Regions from separate parts of the Comamonas kerstersii genome, predicted to be linked through region 1. Evidence: riboswitches for the same ligand, from Rfam matches in the RefSeq annotation. Region 1 holds a riboswitch; the other holds the start of a gene.
What was found. A riboswitch is a leader RNA that binds a small molecule or an ion and turns the genes downstream of it on or off. The one in region 1 is predicted to bind S-adenosylhomocysteine.
Positions count from the first base shown of each region.

Region 1 (9,252 bases):
GGCCCGTGCACATTGGCAAGACCACCCAGGTCTGGCAGATCGACATGGTGGACGACGAAGGGCGGCCCAGCTGCGTCTCGCGCATCACCATGGCGATTCTGGCTCCGCAAGTAGTGGATCAGACGGTCTCTGTGTAAGCCTGGGCTGCCAGCGCCTGGGCAAGGATCCAGGCAGGGTCTATGAGCCGGGCGCCTTGTGCCTGCGGCGCCTGTGGCAGGGCCAGTGGAATTTCCGTGCATGCCATGAGCACAGGGATATCAGTGCCGTGGCGGCTTTGCATGTCCTGTAGCACCTGCCCAAAGCATTGCATGGCCAGAGCGGTATCACCGCGCTTGACGCCGTCATAGATACCTTGCATGAGCAGGGTAATGCCCGCTGCATCAGGCTGCAGCGCTTTGATGCCGTGGCAGAGCAGTGCGGCGTCGTACAGCCCCGTCTGGTAGGTGCCTGCGGTGGCCAGCACGATGGCACATTGCATACCCTGCTGCTGCAGGTGCCGGGCCGTTTCTTCGGCAATGTGCAGGATGCGCAGCTGCGGAAACAGCGCCTGCAGCTGTGCATGCCAGACATGGGCGGTATTGCAGGCCACGGCCACGCTGCATACGCCCAGTGCCGCCAGTCGCCCAACCCCTTGCAGCATGTAGGGGGCTGGTCCATGCGGCGCCTGTGGACTGGTACGCAGTGCCTCGGTGCGATCGGGCACCGGCATCTGCACCAGCCAGTGTTCGGGAAAAGCCTGATCATTGACCGGGTGATTATGAGCGCGCAGATAGTTGCTACAGGCCTCGACAAACAGGCGCACAAAATCGGCGCCTGCGGCCGGGCCCATGCCTCCCAGAATGCCCACTGCACGCGGTGGGCGGCGAAACACATTGGTCATGCTCAGAACGCGGGCTTGTCGCTCAGCTCCACCAGGTTCTGCTTGAGCTGCTCCGACATGGGCAGGTTCAGTGCCATGTTGGATGGAGGAATGGGCTGCACGAACCACTTGTCGTACAGCTGGGTGAACTGGCCGCTCTTCATCATGTCGCTGATCACGCCATCGACCAGCGCCTTGAACTTGGGGTCGTCCTTGCGCAGCATGCAGGCATAGGGCTCGACCTGTAGGGCATCGCCCACGACTTCGTAGTCGCCGGGATTCTTGGCATTGGCAATCAGGCCATAGAGCAGGATGTCATCCATCGCAAATGCACTGGCACGGTCGCTTTCCACCAGCAGAAAAGCGTCCGCGTGGTCCTTGGGGTGGACCATGTCAATGCCCCAGTTGTTTTCGGCGTTGGCCTTGCGCATGACCTGCAGGTTGGTGGTGCCCGAGGTCACGGCCACGGTTTTGCCCTTAAGGTCGCTGTAGTTCTTGATGCCGGAGCTCTTCTTCACCAACAGGCGGGTGCCGGTGTAGAAGTGGTTGATGGCGAAATCCACATCCTTGCCGCGCGTGGTGTTGTTGGTGGTCGAGCCGCATTCGAGGTCGATCGTGCCATTGGTCAGCAGCGGAATGCGGTTCTGCGACGTGACAGCCTGCCAGTTGACCTTGATGTCGTTTTTGCCCGTGGCTTTCTTGACCGCTTCCACCACGGCATTGCTGATGTCCACGGAAATTCCAGCTGGCTTGCTCTGGTTCAGATAGCTGAAGGGCACCGAAGACTCGCGATAAGCCAAGGTGATCTGGCCGCTTTGGGCCACCTTGTCCAAGGTGTCAGCATGGGCGCTGGCCAGACAGGCTAGGGACAGGGCTGCGTAGAGAACCGTGGTGCGGACTTGCATGTGCATCTCCTTCGAAAGAACTGATGGGGTGAGGCCAGTGTAGGAAGCAGATTTCGGCTGTGGCGATGCCAATCACAGGTCCGTCCATGCCATTTTTTTATGCCTTGTCTAGGTTTTCACCAGTAGGGTGCGTGGCTTGCTGAAAAGCGGTGCGGTGTGCGCCGTTTATGTACATGGGGTTTACCCATAAACCACGGGCATACCCCTGCAAACAAATGCCATGCGTCAGGGGCGTTGGCAGTTCTACAGTGACGGCAGATGGAGAACACCAATGCATGTATGTGTGATAGGAGCCGGCATCGTCGGTCTGGCCAGCGGGTATGCGCTGCAGCAGGCCGGGTATGAAGTTAGCCTGGTGGAGCGGGCCGAGGCACCTGCTATGGGTGCCAGTGGCGGCAATGGCGCGCAGCTGAGCTATGCCTATGTGCAGCCTCTCGCTGATCCCGGCATCTGGGCCAGTTTGCCCAAGCTGCTGCTCGACAAAACCTCACCGCTGCACATGCGCTGGCAGCTGGACCCGCACCAGTGGTCCTGGCTGCTGCAGTTTCTGGGGGCCTGCAATGCTGCCTCCTCGCGCGCCACCACGCAAAGCCTGTTGACGCTGGCTGCGCAAAGCCGCGCTGCGCTCGAAGCGACCCTGCAGCGCGAGCAGCTGAACTGCGACTTTCACACACCCGGCAAGCTGGTGCTGCAGAGCACGCAGGTGGGGCTCGATGGTGCGGCGCGCCAGCTGCAGCTGCAGGCTCAGCTGGGCGGGCCTCAGCAGCACATGGTCGATGCGGCAGAAGTGGCACGCCTGGAGCCGGCGCTGCAGCACTATGTGTCCCAGATTGCCGGTGCGGTCTATACGCCCAGTGAATGCGCGATTGACTGCCGCAAGCTGTGTGAGGCCCTGCTGGCCCTGCTGCGACAACGTGGTGCACAAGTGCTGCTGGGGTGTGAGGTGCAGCAGTTCCAGACGCAGGGCAGTCGCATCACGGGCGTGCAGACCACGTGTGGTCTACATCAGGCCGATCACTTTGTGCTGGCCGGGGGCTGGGAGAGTGTGTCGCTCGCTCGCCAACTGGGCGTGAAGCTGCCGGTCTACCCGCTCAAGGGCTACAGCATCACACTGGATGCAGGTGCTGCGGCAGAGCAGCTGCCGCGCGTGAGCGTGACCGACAGCAGCCGCAAGGTGGTGTTTGCGCGCATTGGCGAGCGTCTGCGCGTGGCGGGCATGGTGGAAATCGTCGGGGCCGACCGCGCCCTGCATCTGGACCGGATTGGGCGTCTGCGTGAGGCCTCGCACCAGGTGTTTCCGCAGCTGGATATTCCGGACGATCTGCAGCCCTGGACCGGCATGCGTCCGGCCACGCCCACGGGGTTGCCCATCACAGGCCGCATGCCTGGGGGACCGCAGAACCTGTGGTTGCAGACGGGCCATGGGGCGTTGGGGCTGACGCTGGCCTTTGGCTCGGCACAGCGACTGCTGGAGGCCTTGGACGCAGCGTGCTAGCCGATCAGCTCGCGTAGTGCCTTGCGCATCTCCTGTGTCATCGCGCGTGCGAGCACGGAGCGCGGGTGCTGTGCGAGGTGCAGTGCGCTGACGGTCACCGTGATCTGTGGCAGCAGCGGCAGCACATGGACCTTGCGCCTGTCGGCGGCGGAGGCTGTGCAGCCATCCACAATGGCGACGCCCAGGCCGTATTCGGCCATGGACAGCGCCGCATGGTAGGTCTGCACCGTCACTACAGGCGACAGGCCCACCCCATGTTCGCTGCAGGCCTGGTTGATGCGCATGCCCAGCGGGTCTTTCACGTCGAGCGCGACGACGGGCAGTTCGGCCAGTGCTTCGATGGGCATGCCATGTCTGGGCACCTTGGAGGGTGCGATCAAGCCCTTGGGGACGAGGCAGTGCATGTCCACATCGGCCAGCGGTTCGCGCTCCAGCGCAGGCAGCAGGCCCGCACTGATCACAAAACCCACATCGGCTTCCTGCAGCAGCAGACCTGAGACGACCTGTGGCGTGTGCAGCGCCTGCACGGTGACATGCACGTTCGGGTACTGCTTGCGAAACCCTGCGACGGCGTGGGGCACTACCTCGCGGCTGAGTGCAAACACGGTCAGCACCTGCAGTCGGTCTGTCACTTCGCCGTGTCGCAGGCCGGCGGCCAGACGCTGGACTTCACCGAGCTGCTCGTAGAGCTTTTCGACATGGGGGAACAGGGCTGCGGCTTCGTTGGTGGGCGTGAGGCGTCCGCGCACACGCTCGAACAGCGGAAAGCCCAGCTGCAGTTCTGCATGCTGCAGCGTGCGGCTGACGGCAGGCTGTGTGACGTGCAGCAGCCGTGCGGCGGCACTGACGCTGCCGGTCTGCATCACAGCATGAAAGACTTCAATGTGTTTGAGGCGCATGGCATGGGGGTCCGGCAGGGAGGTGCGGGCAGCCTCCCTGCATGCAAGAAATGCACCTAAAAAAGGAGCTGCTTGCGCTTGTTATATCTTGATTTCACTGTGAAATCATCTCAAAACCAAGAAAAATCAGGCGCAAGAAGCTCTGCTTTTTACTTGGCCTCTTCGTCCTGCATCTTGGCCAGGCGTTCGCTCTTCCAGTAGACATCATCGCCGCCATCGACGCGGTTGAGCACGCGTGCCAGCACGAACATCAGGTCGGACAGGCGGTTCAGATACTGACGGGGCGCTGCGCGCATGGGCTCAGACTCCTGCAGGGCGACCACGCTGCGCTCGGCGCGGCGTGCCACGGTGCGGCAGATATGGGCCTGCGAGGCAGCGCGGGTGCCGGCGGGCAGGATGAATTCCAGCAGACGTGGCAGCTGTGCGTTGTAGTGGGCCAGGGCTTCGTCCAGGCGCAGCAGGGCGTCGTCCTTGAGCATTTCGTAGCCGGGCACGGAAATTTCGCCGCCCAGATTGAACAGCTGGTGCTGCACATCCACGAGGACGGCGCGCACATCTTCTGGCAGTGCTTCGCACAGCAGCAGGCCGATGTGCGAGTTCAGCTCGTCCACATCACCCATGGCGTGGGGACGGGCGCTGTTCTTGGAAACGCGGGTGTTGTCACCCAGGCCGGTGGTGCCGTCATCACCGGTGCGGGTGGCGATTTGTGTCAGACGGTTGCCCATAGAAACTCCTTGTGGTCTGCGGCAACGAGGCCGTGTAAAACGGGCATTTTGCGTTACATCGCGCAGGCAGATGTTGTGCAGGGAAACAACTGGCAAAAAGCATGGACGTGCCGACGCGCAGCAGGTGCAATGCAAGCCTGTTTCACGCATTTGAAGGAGAGTCACCATGGCACATCCACACCGCACATTGCACGCCTTTGATGTTCGCAGCATGCTGCTGTTTGCCAGCCTGACGCTGGGCGGCACCACAGCCCTGATGGCACAGCCCGCACCTGGTGCGGTTCTGGGCCCTGCAGAAACGGGCCGCAGCGTACCCCGCCAGGATGATGCGCAGCAAAATGCGCAAAATACTTTTCAGCGCGTTGATGTCGATGGCGACGGTTTTCTGAGCCGCGAAGAAGCGAAAGCCCTGCCCGCCGTGCTGGAGCAGTTTGAGCTGTGGGACCAGGACGGGGATGGAAAAATCTCGCTGCAGGAGTTCCTCGGCGCAGCGCGGGCGCGCAGCAATCAGTAAGCGCTGCGCTTGCAGCATTTGCAGCCAGTCGCCGTGAACGCAGCCCGTCATGCTGCGTGCTTGGCGAATGCAGCAACAGCTTTTTACGGGTGCAGCGCCTGGGGATGCGAGGGATGGGGTGCTAATCTTTGACGTTCCTTGTGAGAGCCAGAAGATGAACGCATTGCACCACCCCACGCAGCTGTCCCGTCCCATTCCTCCAGCCTTTGTCGATGCCCTGCAGGCGCGCTTTGGCGCACAGTGCTCCACCGCGCAGGCCGTGCGCGAGCAGCATGGCCGCGATGAAGGCTCGATTGAGGCACCACCACCTGTGGCCGTGGTGTATGCGCACAGCACACAGGATGTGGCGGACTGCGTCAAGCTGGCCGCCCAGCACAAGGTGCCAGTCATCCCTTATGGCGCGGGCACATCGCTGGAAGGCCATCTGCTGGCCGTGCAGGGCGGTGTGAGCCTGGATGTCTCGCGCATGAACCAGATCATTCGCGTGAATGCCGAAGACATGACCGTGACGGTGCAGCCTGGCATTTTGCGCAAAGCCCTGAACGATGCCATCAAGGATCAGGGCCTGTTTTTCCCCATTGACCCCGGTGCTGATGCCTCCATAGGCGGCATGACTGCCACACGCGCCAGCGGCACGAACGCCGTGCGCTACGGCACCATGCGCGAGAACGTGCTGGCGCTGGAAGTGGTGACGGCCAGCGGTGAGATCATCCGCACCGGCAACCGCGCCAAAAAGAGCGCGGCGGGCTATGACCTGACCCGCCTGCTGGTGGGCAGCGAAGGCACGCTGGGCATCTTCACCGAAATCACGCTGCGCCTGTACCCCTTGCCCGAGGCAGTGAGTGCTGCGGTCTGCTCCTTCAACACCGTAGCGGACGCCGTGCACACGGTGATTCAGACCATCCAGATGGGTGTGCCGATTGCACGTGTGGAGCTGGTGGATGCGGGCACGATTGCCATGGTCAACAAGCACAGCAACCTCACGCTGCGCGAAGCACCTACGCTGATGATGGAGTTCCACGGCAGCCCCAATGGCGTGAAAGAACAGGCCGAGCTGGTGCAGGACATTGCGGCGGAATTTGACGCCCAGGGTTTTGAGTGGGCCGACACCCCCGAAGAGCGCACACGCCTGTTTACCGCACGCCACAACGCCTACTTTGCCGCCATCCAGAGCCGCCCCGGCTGCCGCAGCATCACTACCGACACCTGCGTGCCCATCAGCCGTCTGGCGGACTGTTTGCTGGAATCCATGGAAGAAGCGCGGGCCAGCGCCATTCCGTTCTTCCTCGTCGGCCACGTGGGCGATGGCAACTTCCACTTCGGCTACCTGATCGACCCCGACAACGACGACGAGCGCCAGCGTGCCGAAGCGCTCAACCACGCGCTGGTGCGCCGTGCGATTGCCATGGAAGGCACCTGCACGGGCGAGCACGGCATTGGCATCCACAAGCAGGACTTTCTGCGCGAGGAATGCGGAGAGGGGGCCATTGCCATGATGCGCGCCATCAAGCAGGCGCTGGACCCAGAAAACATCCTCAACCCCGGCAAGATCTTTGCGCTCTGAGCGCAAGCGAGGCGGTCTGTCTGCGTGCTTGCTGTGTACAGGCATAGTGTGAGCAGGGCGCAGCTGCAGGCAACGCACCGTAAAATTGACGCTTTTCGCCCCAAGGAGCGCTGCAGCAGCGAAGGCTTTCGCTGTCAGGCTTGGGGTGAACGGCTGGCACCGCCGGGTGCAGCCGTCCCCCATTGCAACGGCGCTCACCTGTCCCTGGCCCCTTTGTTTTTTAGATACAGGTGAGTGCAATGTCTGCTGCCGCCCCTCAAGCTATTCCCCCCATGCGCCTTTCGGGCTTGGAGCCCCTGACCATTGGAGAGGATTCGCTGTTCGTCAACGTGGGCGAACGCACCAACGTCACAGGCTCCAAGGCCTTTGCGCGTCTGATTCTGAATGAGCAGTACGAAGAAGCCCTGGCCGTAGCGCGCCAGCAGGTGGAAAACGGCGCGCAGGTCATTGACGTGAACATGGACGAAGCCATGCTGGACAGCAAGGCTGCCATGGTGCGCTTTCTGAACCTGATTGCCTCTGAGCCCGATATCGCCAAGGTGCCGGTGATGGTGGACTCCTCCAAGTGGGAAGTGATCGAAGCCGGCCTGCGTTGCCTGCAGGGCAAGGGCATCGTGAACTCGATCTCCATGAAGGAAGGCGTCGAAGAGTTCAAGAAGCACGCCAAACTCGTCAAGCGCTATGGCGCTGCGGCCGTGGTCATGGCTTTTGACGAAAAAGGCCAGGCCGACACCTTCGCGCGCAAGATTGAAATCTGCGAACGCGCCTACCGCATCCTGGTGGACGAAGTGGGCTTTGCGCCCGAAGACATCATCTTCGACCCCAACATCTTTGCCGTGGCCACCGGCATTGAAGAGCACAACAACTACGGCGTGGACTTCATCGAGGCCGTGCGCTGGATCAAGCAGAACCTGCCCGGCGCCAAGGTGTCCGGTGGAGTGTCCAACGTGTCCTTCTCCTTCCGTGGCAATGACCCCGTGCGCGAGGCCATCCACACCGTGTTCCTGTACCACGCTATCAAGGCAGGCATGGATATGGGCATTGTGAACGCCGGCATGATTGGCGTGTACGACGAGCTGGACCCTGTGCTGCGTGAGCGTGTGGAAGACGTGGTGCTCAACCGCCGCCCTGACGCGGCCGAGCGCCTGCTGGAAATTGCCGATCAGGCCAAGGGCAATGCCAAGGACGACAGCAAGAAGCTGGAATGGCGCGGCACGCCCGAGCACCCCAAGACCGTGGAAGAGCGCCTGACCCACGCGCTGGTGCATGGCATTACCGACTTCATCGCCGAAGACACGGAAGAGGCCTACCAGGCGATTGTGGCCAAGGGTGGCCGTCCCTTGCACGTGATTGAAGGCCCGCTCATGGCAGGCATGAACGTGGTGGGCGATCTGTTTGGCGCGGGCAAGATGTTCCTGCCCCAGGTGGTGAAGTCCGCCCGCGTGATGAAGCAGGCGGTAGCGCATCTGGTGCCCTACATTGAAGAAGAAAAGCGCCAGCAGGAAGCGGCTGGTATGGACGTGACCAGCAAAGGCAAGATCGTGATGGCCACCGTCAAGGGCGACGTGCACGACATTGGCAAGAACATCGTCACCGTGGTCCTGCAGTGCAACAACTTTGAAGTCATCAACATGGGCGTGATGGTGCCCTGCCATGAAATCCTGGCCAAGGCCAAGGAAGTGGGGGCAGACATCATCGGCTTGTCGGGCCTGATTACCCCCAGCCTCGAAGAAATGCAGTATGTGGCGGGCGAGATGCAGAAGGACGAATGCTTCCGCAGCCGCAATACCCCGCTGCTGATCGGTGGTGCGACCTGCTCGCGCGTGCACACGGCCGTGAAGATTGCGCCCAAGTACGAAGGCCCCGTGGTCTACGTGCCTGATGCCTCGCGCTCGGTCAGCGTGGCGCAAAGCCTGCTGGGCGAAGGCAAGGAAGCCTATCTGGCAGAGCTGAAGGCCGACTACGACAAGGTGCGCACCCAGCACGCCAACAAGAAGAAGACACCGCTGTGGGCGCTGGAAAAAGCGCGTGCCAATGCGGCGGTGGTCGAACACGCACCCGTGGTGCCACGTGCCATTGGCCGCAAGGTGTTCAAGAACTTTGATCTGGCAGAAATTGCCAAGTACATTGACTGGGGCCCCTTCTTCCAGACCTGGGATCTGGCTGGCCCCTTCCCCGCCATCCTTGAGGACGAAGTCGTGGGCGAGCAGGCGCGCAAGGTCTATGAAGACGCGCAGGCCATGCTCAAGAAAATCATCGAAGGCCGCTGGCTGCAGGCCAATGGTGTGATG
Region 1 is NZ_CP020121.1:1,128,251-1,137,502, reverse strand. Features, by position in the region: gene B5M06_RS05375 (hotdog fold thioesterase) at 1-137, shown strand, start outside; gene B5M06_RS05370 (aspartate/glutamate racemase family protein) at 119-880, opposite strand; gene B5M06_RS05365 (amino acid ABC transporter substrate-binding protein) at 883-1,764, opposite strand; gene B5M06_RS05360 (D-amino acid dehydrogenase) at 2,036-3,259, shown strand; gene B5M06_RS05355 (LysR family transcriptional regulator) at 3,256-4,158, opposite strand; gene B5M06_RS05350 (cob(I)yrinic acid a,c-diamide adenosyltransferase) at 4,308-4,883, opposite strand; gene B5M06_RS05345 (EF-hand domain-containing protein) at 5,050-5,397, shown strand; gene B5M06_RS05340 (FAD-binding oxidoreductase) at 5,552-6,961, shown strand; S-adenosyl-L-homocysteine riboswitch at 7,058-7,164, shown strand; gene metH (methionine synthase) at 7,201-9,252, shown strand, end outside.

Region 2 (9,252 bases), 460 kb from region 1:
TGTGCAGTCGCTGGAGGCTGTGCGTTGCGCCGTGGTACACCCCTGCGATGAAGGCTCGCTCAGCGGTGCCATGGACTCAGCCCGCCATGGCCTGATCATTCCCGTGCTGATTGGTCCTGAGGGGCGTATTCGCCGCGTGGCGGAGGAAGCTGGTATCAACCTCGACGGCGTGGAAATCATTTCCGTGGAGCACAGCCACGCAGCAGCAGAGCTGGCAGCGGCCATGGCAGCACGTCAGGATGTGGAAATTCTGATGAAGGGCAGCCTGCACACCGACGAGCTGCTCAAGGCCGTGCTGGCTCAGCCGGCACTGCGCACGGGGCGGCGCCTCTCGCACATCTTCCGCTTTGATGTGCCGCTGTACGATAAACCACTCTTGATCACCGATGCAGCCATCAACATTCGCCCCAGCCTGCTGGAAAAGGTGGACATTGTGCAGAACGCCATCGACTTTGCACGCGTGCTGGGCACGGAAAAGCCCAAGGTGGCCATCCTCTCAGCGGTGGAAACCGTCACCCCCAGCATTCCTTCCACACTGGACGCTGCCGCCCTGTGCAAGATGGCAGACCGTGGCCAGATCAAGGGCGGTGAGCTCGATGGCCCGCTGGCGTTTGACAACGCCGTGTCCATGGATGCGGTGCGCATCAAGGGCATTGACTCCGGAGTGGCTGGGCAGGCCGATATTCTGATGGTGCCGGATCTGGAAAGCGGCAATATGGTGGCCAAGCAGCTCGAGTATCTGGCGCATGCATCTGGCTCCGGGCTGGTGCTGGGAGCCCATGTGCCGATTGCGCTGACCAGCCGTGCCGATGGTCCACGCGCCCGTGTAGCATCCTGCGTGCTGGCGCTGCTGGCAGCGCATGAAAAGCGCAAGCAGCGCGCCGAAAACGCCTGGAAGCTGGGTTGAACCCGAAGGGGAGTCTGACAATGGCCATTCTTGCCGTGAATGCGGGGTCTTCCTCGCTGAAATTTTCCCTGCACCCACTCAAGGACGGGCAGGTGCAGCCCTTTGTACTGTCCGGCAACATCCAGGGGCTGGAGCCTCAGGGCTCACCCATGATGAGCTGGGCGTATCTGGGGAAAAAACATACCGAGCCACTGAATGTCAGTGCTGGCAGCACCTCGTTTGCAGCAGCGCTGCAGGGAGTGCGTGCGCTGATCGATCGTCTGGAAGCTGCACCAGACATCGAGGCCGTTGCGCACCGTGTGGTGCATGGTGGTGGCGTGTTCACGGCATCGGTGCTGGTGACTGATGCAGTGCTGGAAAAGCTCGCGACCTTTAATTCACTGGCGCCGCTGCACCAGCCGCACAACCTGGAAGGCATTCGCCAGTTCCGGGCGGCGTTTCCGCAGTTGCCGCAGATCGCCTGCTTTGACACAGCCTTTCACGCCACCATGCCTGAGGTGGACTATGCCTTTGCCCTGCCCAAGGCGCTGCAGGACCAGGGGGTGCGCCGCTATGGTTTTCATGGCCTGTCCTACCAGTACATCATGTCCGTGCTGCAGGAGCGCACCATCCGTGGCCGTGGCCGCGTGGTGATGGCGCACCTGGGCAATGGTGCCAGCCTGTGCGCGGCGCTGGCGGGCAACAGTGTGGCAACCACCATGGGCTTCTCTGCGCTCGATGGCCTGATGATGGGCACGCGCAGCGGCTCGCTCGATGCCGGTGTGCTGCTGTATCTGATGGAGCAGGGCTGGAGCTATGCGCAGATGGAAAAGCTGCTCTACAAGCAAAGCGGTCTGCTGGGGGTGTCCGGCATTTCTGCTGACATGCGCAAGCTGCGTGCCGACGGCAGCGAAAACGCCCAGCGTGCGATTGACCAGTTCACACACCGCGTGATTCGCGAGACCGGCGCGCTGGTGGCCTGCCTGGGCGGGCTGGATGCGCTGGCCTTCAGCGGCGGCATTGGTGAAAACGATGCGGTGCTGCGCGAGCATGTGTGTGAGCGGCTCAGTTGGCTGGGCATTCGTCTGGATGCACAGCGCAACCAGGAAGCCACAGGCAAGGAAGCCTATGCCGTGCACGCACCGGATAGCTCTGTGGAAATCTGGGTGATTCCTACCGACGAAGGCCGTGTGGCCGCCCGTGAAGCAGCCGCCTTGCTGCAGGCGCAGCGTTCCGTGCAAGCTGCCCAGATTGCATAGCGCTGCCTGACGGCGGAAGCGCAGGACGCTGGAGGCACTGAGCAAGTGCCTTCAGCGTTTTTTCATGCAAAGGATGTGTGGCGCTGGCGGTGCTGCAGTTGCCACCGGGTGGCATCTTCGGCAGTCATGGGGCGAGCCAGATAGTAGCCCTGTGCCAGGTCACAGCCCAGCTGCTGCAGCAGCTCCCATTGCTCCCGGGTTTCCACGCCTTCTGCCACGGTACGCAAACACAGGCTTTTGGCCATGTGGATGATGGCAGTGACCAGATTGACATCGTCCTGATCCTGCAGGATGTCCTGAATAAAGCTGCGGTCGATCTTGAGCTTGTCCAGCGGGTAGCGCTTGAGGTAGGCCAGAGACGAATAGCCCGTGCCAAAGTCATCAATGGACAAGCGCACGCCCAGCTGCTGCAGGGCTTGCAGCGTGCCCAGCACATGGCTGGATTGTTTCATCAGCGTGGTTTCCGTCAGCTCAATTTCCAGCCACTGTGCTGCCACGCCTGTGGACTGCAGCACCTGCTGGACTTCGGCCAGCAGATGGCTATGGCTGAACTCAATGGCCGACATGTTCACGGATACCACCACGGGCGGCAGCCCTGCATCGCGCCAGGCGCGGATCTGTTTGCAGGCGCTGCGCATGACCCAGCGGTCGATCAGAGAGATCAAACCACGTGACTCGGCAAAGGCAATGAATTCACCGGGCGGCAGCAGGCCGCGCTCGGGGTGTTGCCAGCGCACCAGGGCTTCAAAGCCTTCGAGCCGCTGTGTCTGGAAATTCCACAGTGGCTGGTAGTGCAGCGCCAGGCCCTGGTCATTTTCTACGGCTTCGCGCAGCAGCCGGTCCTGCGCGAGCAGGCGGCTGGGGCGCATGTCCAGCAGTGCGCTGTAGTACTGCAGTGCGCCGTGCCCCATCTTTTTGGCGGTTTCCATGGCGGCGCTGGCATTGAGCAGCAGGGCATCGGCGCTGTTGCCGTCTTCCGGGTAGAGGCTGATGCCGATGGAGGCTGGCAGATGCACCTGTTCACTGGGCAGGGTGTAGGGCTTGTTGAGCACAAAGCGCAGCTCGCGCGCAATGCACTCGGGCTGGCAGGCGGTCAGCGGTGAAGCCAGTACCACCACAAATTCGTCACCGCTCAGGCGGGCCACGATGTCATCCGGGTGTACCTTGCTGCGCAGGCGGCGCGCCACCTCGGTGAGCACCTTGTCTCCAGCTTCGTGGCCCAGGGAGTCATTCACATCCTTGAAGTGGTCCAGGTCCACATACAGCACGGCCGCCGGGTATTTGCTCTGCTGGGCATGGGCGATGGCCGGTTGCAGCTGGCGCATCAACCCCTGACGGTTGGGCAGACGGGTGAGTGGGTCGTGAAAGGCCAGAAAATGTATTTCTGCTTCTGCCCGCTTGCGTTCGCTGATGTCGCGCAGCACCAGCAGGCCGATCTGCGAATCGCCCTCTGGCAGCAGGCTGATGTTTATCTCCACATCCATTTCCTGCCCGTTGTGGTGCAGCAGTCGGGTTTCGTAGGCGTGTTCCGTGCCTTGCTCCATCAGCCGTGCAGAGTCGGCGCGCAGCACATGGGGCAGCAGATGCAGCACGGGCTTGTCCAGCAGCTGGCTCAAGGGGTAGCCGGTCAGGGCTATGGCGGCTGGGTTGGCGTCAAAGATCTGGCGGTTGCGAAAGAAGATGATGGCCTCGCGCGTGGCATTGGCATAGCGCTGCAGCCGGGTGTTCCAGTCCTGCACCAGCTGCGCAGCATCCAGCGGCGACAGGTTGTGCTGTGGCATCACGATGATGGCGTTGACCTGCCCGCCCTGTTTCTGTGCGATGAGCAGGGTGGGGATGCACTGATCCCGGACATACACCAGCAGGGTCTGCAGGCTGGCACCCTGGGTGCAGGCACTGGCCAGGCGTTCGAGTTCGCACTTCCAGCGCTTCCAGTTGCAGGGGGCAAGATAGTGCTGCGGCGCCTGACCGAGCAGCTCCTGCACAGGCATGTCAAACAGCTGGGCATAGGCTGCGTTGGCCCAGGTGCAGCGGCCATCTGGCCAGTTCAGGCATGCCATGGGCGCACCGATGCTCAGCGCCACGGCGTGCAGGAGGTCTTGCGGTGTTTCGTGAGGAAGGCGGGGTTGTGCGGGCGTCATGGATGCACCGAATGTCGGGTCAGTACGTGACAAGACCGTGCCAGCGCAGCGTGTGCCGGAGGGACGCACAGAGGGTGAAGACAGGGGCGGGGTTCATGTATCAGGATAGAGCGAGCATTGGAGTCAGGCCTTGCGTTAGGGCAAGCTTTGAGCGTCGAAGTCCCGATCGCTCCGGGACGTCTGCTCTGTACATGGCATGCATAAAATGAGAGCGCTCAGCGCAGGAGAAATCTGGAATTCAAAGTGCTTGAAGTGCAAAACTGAAGCACTGCAAGCGGTCGATGCTCTATTTTTTGATTAAGAAGATGAAAGTGTTATTGCAACGCGTATGCCAGGCGCGCGTGGAAATTGCCGGGCAGGTGTCCGGCGCGATCGGGCATGGTCTGCTGGCACTGGTCTGTGCCGAGCAGGGTGACAGCGAAAAAGAAGCCGACAAGCTGCTGGCCAAGATCTTGAAGCTGCGCATCTTCAGCGACGAGGCAGGCAAGATGAACCGCAGCGTGCAGGATGTGGGCGGCGGTCTGCTCATCGTGAGCCAGTTCACGCTGGCAGCCGACACCAGCAGTGGCAATCGCCCCAGCTTTACCCAGGCGGCCAGACCGGATGAAGGCCGGCGCCTGTATGACTACTTTGTGCAGCAGGCACGTGCGCTCTATGCAGCGGGGCCCGTGCAGACCGGCGAATTTGGTGCAGACATGCAGGTGCATCTGGTCAATGACGGGCCGGTGACCATTCCCATGCGTATTGCCCCCGCTGCTGCCTGACGGCGGCAGAACTGCGGACGCTCGCGTACAATACGCGCCTCTTTCCTTTCGAGGAGCGTTGCAGCGTCCACCCCAAGTCAGCGGTGGCGTGAGGCTCGGAAGGGCAGCAGGGCCGCTTCAGGCGGCGCTCGCTTCTTGGCAACGACGCTCACCCACGCTTTCTGTGCGGTGAGGCCTGTCAGCCCAAAATCCCCAGAACGTGGTTTTTTCAAGTTGTTTTCCGCACAGGAGAAACCATGAGCAACACACTCGACCGCGCCATTGCGGACATCTCTCTGGCCGACTGGGGTCGTAAAGAAATCAAGATCGCTGAAACCGAAATGCCTGGCCTGATGGCTGTGCGTGAAGAGTTTGCTGCGCAGCAGCCCTTGAAGGGCGCACGCATCACCGGCTCCCTGCACATGACGATTCAGACCGCCGTGCTGATCGAGACACTGACCGCACTGGGCGCAGAAGTGCGCTGGGCTTCGTGCAATATCTTCTCGACCCAGGACCACGCCGCGGCCGCGATTGCCGCCACCGGTGTGCCCGTGTTCGCCATCAAGGGTGAAACACTGGAAGACTACTGGGATTACACCCACCGTATCTTTGAATTCGGCCCCGCAGGCAGCGATGCTGAAGGCCCCAACATGATCCTGGACGATGGCGGCGACGCCACCATGCTCATGCACCTGGGCATGCGCGCTGAAAAAGACCTCTCCGTGCTGGACAACCCCGGCTCGGAAGAAGAAAAGATTGTGTTTGCCGCTATCCGTGCCAAGCTGGCCCAGGACCCCACCTGGTACAGCCGCAAGTCCGCCAAGATCATGGGCGTGACCGAAGAAACCACCACTGGTGTGCACCGCCTGAACGAAATGTCTGCCAACGGCACACTGAAGTTCCGCGCCATCAACGTGAACGACTCGGTGACCAAGTCCAAGTTCGACAACCTGTACGGCTGCCGCGAATCGCTGGTGGACGGCATCAAGCGTGCCACCGACGTGATGATCGCCGGCAAGATCGCCGTGGTCGCTGGCTACGGTGACGTGGGCAAGGGCTGCGCCCAGGCGCTGGCTGCGCTGCGCGCCCAGGTGTGGGTGACGGAGATCGACCCCATCAACGCCCTGCAGGCCTGCATGGAAGGCTACAAGGTCGTGACCATGGAATATGCCGCCGACAAGGCCGACATCTTCGTGACCACCACCGGCAACCGTGACGTGATCCGCCATGAGCACATGGTCGCCATGAAGAACGAAGCCATCGTCTGCAACATCGGTCACTTCGACAACGAAATCGACGTGGCTTCGCTGGAGCAGTACCAGTGGGAAGAGATCAAGCCCCAGGTCGATCACGTGATCTTCCCTGACGGCAAGCGCATCACCCTGCTGGCCAAGGGTCGTCTGGTGAACCTGGGCTGCGCCACCGGCCACCCCTCGTTCGTGATGTCCAACTCCTTTGCCAACCAGACCCTGGCGCAGATCGAGCTGTTCACACGCCCTGACGCCTACGAAGTGGGCAAGGTGTATGTGCTGCCCAAGATCCTGGACGAAAAGGTCGCCCGTCTGCACCTGAAGAAGGTGGGCGCACAGCTGACCGAGCTGACCGACACCCAGGCCGCCTACATCGGCGTGAAGAAGGAAGGCCCTTACAAGCCTGACACCTACCGCTACTAAGCTGTGGCGGTGGCATGATGAGGCGCAGGAAGTCCTCGCCATGCCTGCTCTGGCGCTTGATGTTTTTCATAGCTGCCAGCGCTTGCTGGATCAGCGCCAGAGCCCAATTTGAGTCATAAAAGGAAACTACGCAATGCGCGCAGATGTATTTTTGGTGGACAACGGCTATGCCACCACCCGTTCTCAGGCACAGCGCCTGATTGCTTCGGGCGTGGAATGGCGTCTGACACCACTGGCCCCATGGAAAAAAGTTGTCAAGAATGGTGACGACATTCCTGCTGGCGCCGAGCTCAAGCTGCTCGACGATGCCGAGGTCAAATTCATCTCCCGCGGTGGTTTGAAGCTGGAAGGCGCTCTCAAGGCCACTGGCTTGAAGATTGAAGGTCTGCGTTGTCTGGACGTGGGTCAGAGCACAGGCGGCTTTACCGACTGCATGCTCAAGCACGGCGCAGCACAGGTGATTGGCGTGGACGTTGGTCAGGGCCAGCTGCACGAGAGCCTGCGCGCGGATGTGCGGGTGATTTGCGTGGAGGGACTGAATGCCCGCTCCATGACCGCAGAAGCGCTGGAAGACGCCTGCGAAGAAGTGATTTCTGAGCGCTGGGAAGAGGAAGAAGACAACGACACCCAGCCTCAGGCGCCCTATGCGTGGATGCGCAATGGCGGCGAAGTCGGCGAAGACTACGACGACAGCAACGACGCCAAGGACGCTGAGATTGAAGCCTTCAAGGCCGAGCGCGCCGCCAAGGCCAAGGCCCGCGAAGAAGGCACCATCCCTACCGAGCGCCGCCGTAAGGCGGAATATGCCGAGGTGGACACTACGGCCGAGTTTGACTTTGTGACCGGCGATGTGTCCTTTATCTCGCTGACGCTGGTGCTGCCTGCTGTAGTGCGCCTGCTCAAGCCACACGGCCACCTGCTGATGCTGGTCAAGCCCCAGTTTGAACTGCAGCCGGGCCAGGTCGGCAAGGGCGGCATTGTGCGCGACCCCGCCCTGTACAAGGAAGTGGAAGAGCGCATCCGCGCCTGCCTGACGGAGCTGGGCCTGGAAGTGAAGGCATGGCTGGATTCGCCCATTGAAGGCGGTGACGGCAACCACGAATTCTTTGTGCATGCCGTGCAGGGTGCAGAAATCAAGCATCTGGACCAGCCTTTGCCAGAGCAGCCTGCTGCGCCTGCAGCCAAGCGCGTCTCGCGCACCGTGCTGCGTGAGCTCAAGCGCATCGACATCATCGACGATGAAGAAGATGGCTACAACGTGCCCGGGCCTGCACGCCCCAAGCGTAAAAACGTCAAGAAGTATTGATGACCGCGCAGGGCGCGCGCTGCGCCCTGCGTCCCCCAGATGCCAACAGCCTGCCGGGAGGGCAGGCCAGGAGTGAGCAACGTGGCAACAGCTTTCCCTATCAGTTTCGAGTTTTTCCCCACCAAGACGCCGGAAGGCGCGGCCAAGCATGTGCAGGTGCGCAAGGACTTGTATGCCCGTCAGCCCGAGTTCTGCTCGGTGACCTATGGCGCGGGTGGTTCCACCCAGGCCGGCACATTCAGCATGGTGCGCGACATTCAGGCCGAAGGCATGCAGGCAGCCTGCCACTTCTCCTGCATCGGTGCGACCAGCGAGAAGGTGCGCAGCGAGCTGCAGCAGCTCAAGGACATGGGCGTCAAGCGCATCATGGCGCTGCGTGGTGACCTGCCCAGCGGCTATGGTCTGGGCGGTGAATTTCACTACGCCAGCGATCTGGTGGCCTTTATCCGCAAGGAGTTTGGTGACTGGTTCCACATCGAGGTGGCCGCCTATCCCGAGACCCACCCCCAGGCCAAGTCGCCCGATGCAGACCTGCGTGCCTTTGCCACCAAGATCCAGGCCGGTGCCAATAGCGCCATCACGCAATACTTCTACAACGCCGACGCATACTTGCGTTTTGTTGAAGGGATTCAAGCACTTGGCGTGTCGGTTCCGGTCGTTCCCGGTATCATGCCGATCACCAATTCTTCTCAACTCATGCGCTTTTCCGATGCGACAGGCGCTGAGATTCCCCGCTGGATTCGCCTGCGCCTGCAGGCCTATGGGGACGATGTAGCTTCCATTCGCGCCTTCGGCCTGGATGTGGTTGCACGACTGTGTGAGCAGCTTCGCGCCAACGGCGCCCCTGGCTTGCACTTCTATACGATGAACCAGAGCGCTTTCACCCTGGAGCTGTGTGATCGTCTGGGCCTCTGAGGCCCGGGCTTAGCACCTGCTGACCCTTGCGTGATGCCTGTGGCTCACTGCTTCAAGGGTCAGTCCATGTCAGAACCAAGGTGCTTGTCATTTCCTGAAACCGTAACGTGTGCACCGCTGCCTCGCCGCAGCGGCATAGCCTTGAGCGCCGTGCTGCTGAGCATGGCGCTGGCAGCCTGTACACCGCTGCAGACCTCCAGCGACGCCAAAGGCACTGCCCCAGCTGCTCGTGTGCAGGGCACGGGCCTGCATGGCTCCGAACAACTGGCCAAGGTGGCGCCACCAGCCATGCGCTGGGACCGCATGGGCGATCCTGCCAAGGCGGTGGA
Region 2 is NZ_CP020121.1:1,588,537-1,597,788, forward strand. Features, by position in the region: gene B5M06_RS07390 (bifunctional enoyl-CoA hydratase/phosphate acetyltransferase) at 1-907, shown strand, start outside; gene B5M06_RS07395 (acetate/propionate family kinase) at 928-2,145, shown strand; gene B5M06_RS17650 (EAL domain-containing protein) at 2,208-4,286, opposite strand; gene dtd (D-aminoacyl-tRNA deacylase) at 4,592-5,050, shown strand; S-adenosyl-L-homocysteine riboswitch at 5,095-5,207, shown strand; gene ahcY (adenosylhomocysteinase) at 5,287-6,702, shown strand; gene B5M06_RS07415 (TlyA family RNA methyltransferase) at 6,836-8,008, shown strand; gene metF (methylenetetrahydrofolate reductase [NAD(P)H]) at 8,048-8,923, shown strand; gene B5M06_RS07425 (septal ring lytic transglycosylase RlpA family protein) at 9,008-9,252, shown strand, end outside.
Region 2: linked by a shared signal. The riboswitch ahead of ahcY (adenosylhomocysteinase) and the one ahead of metH (methionine synthase) in region 1 are both predicted to bind S-adenosylhomocysteine.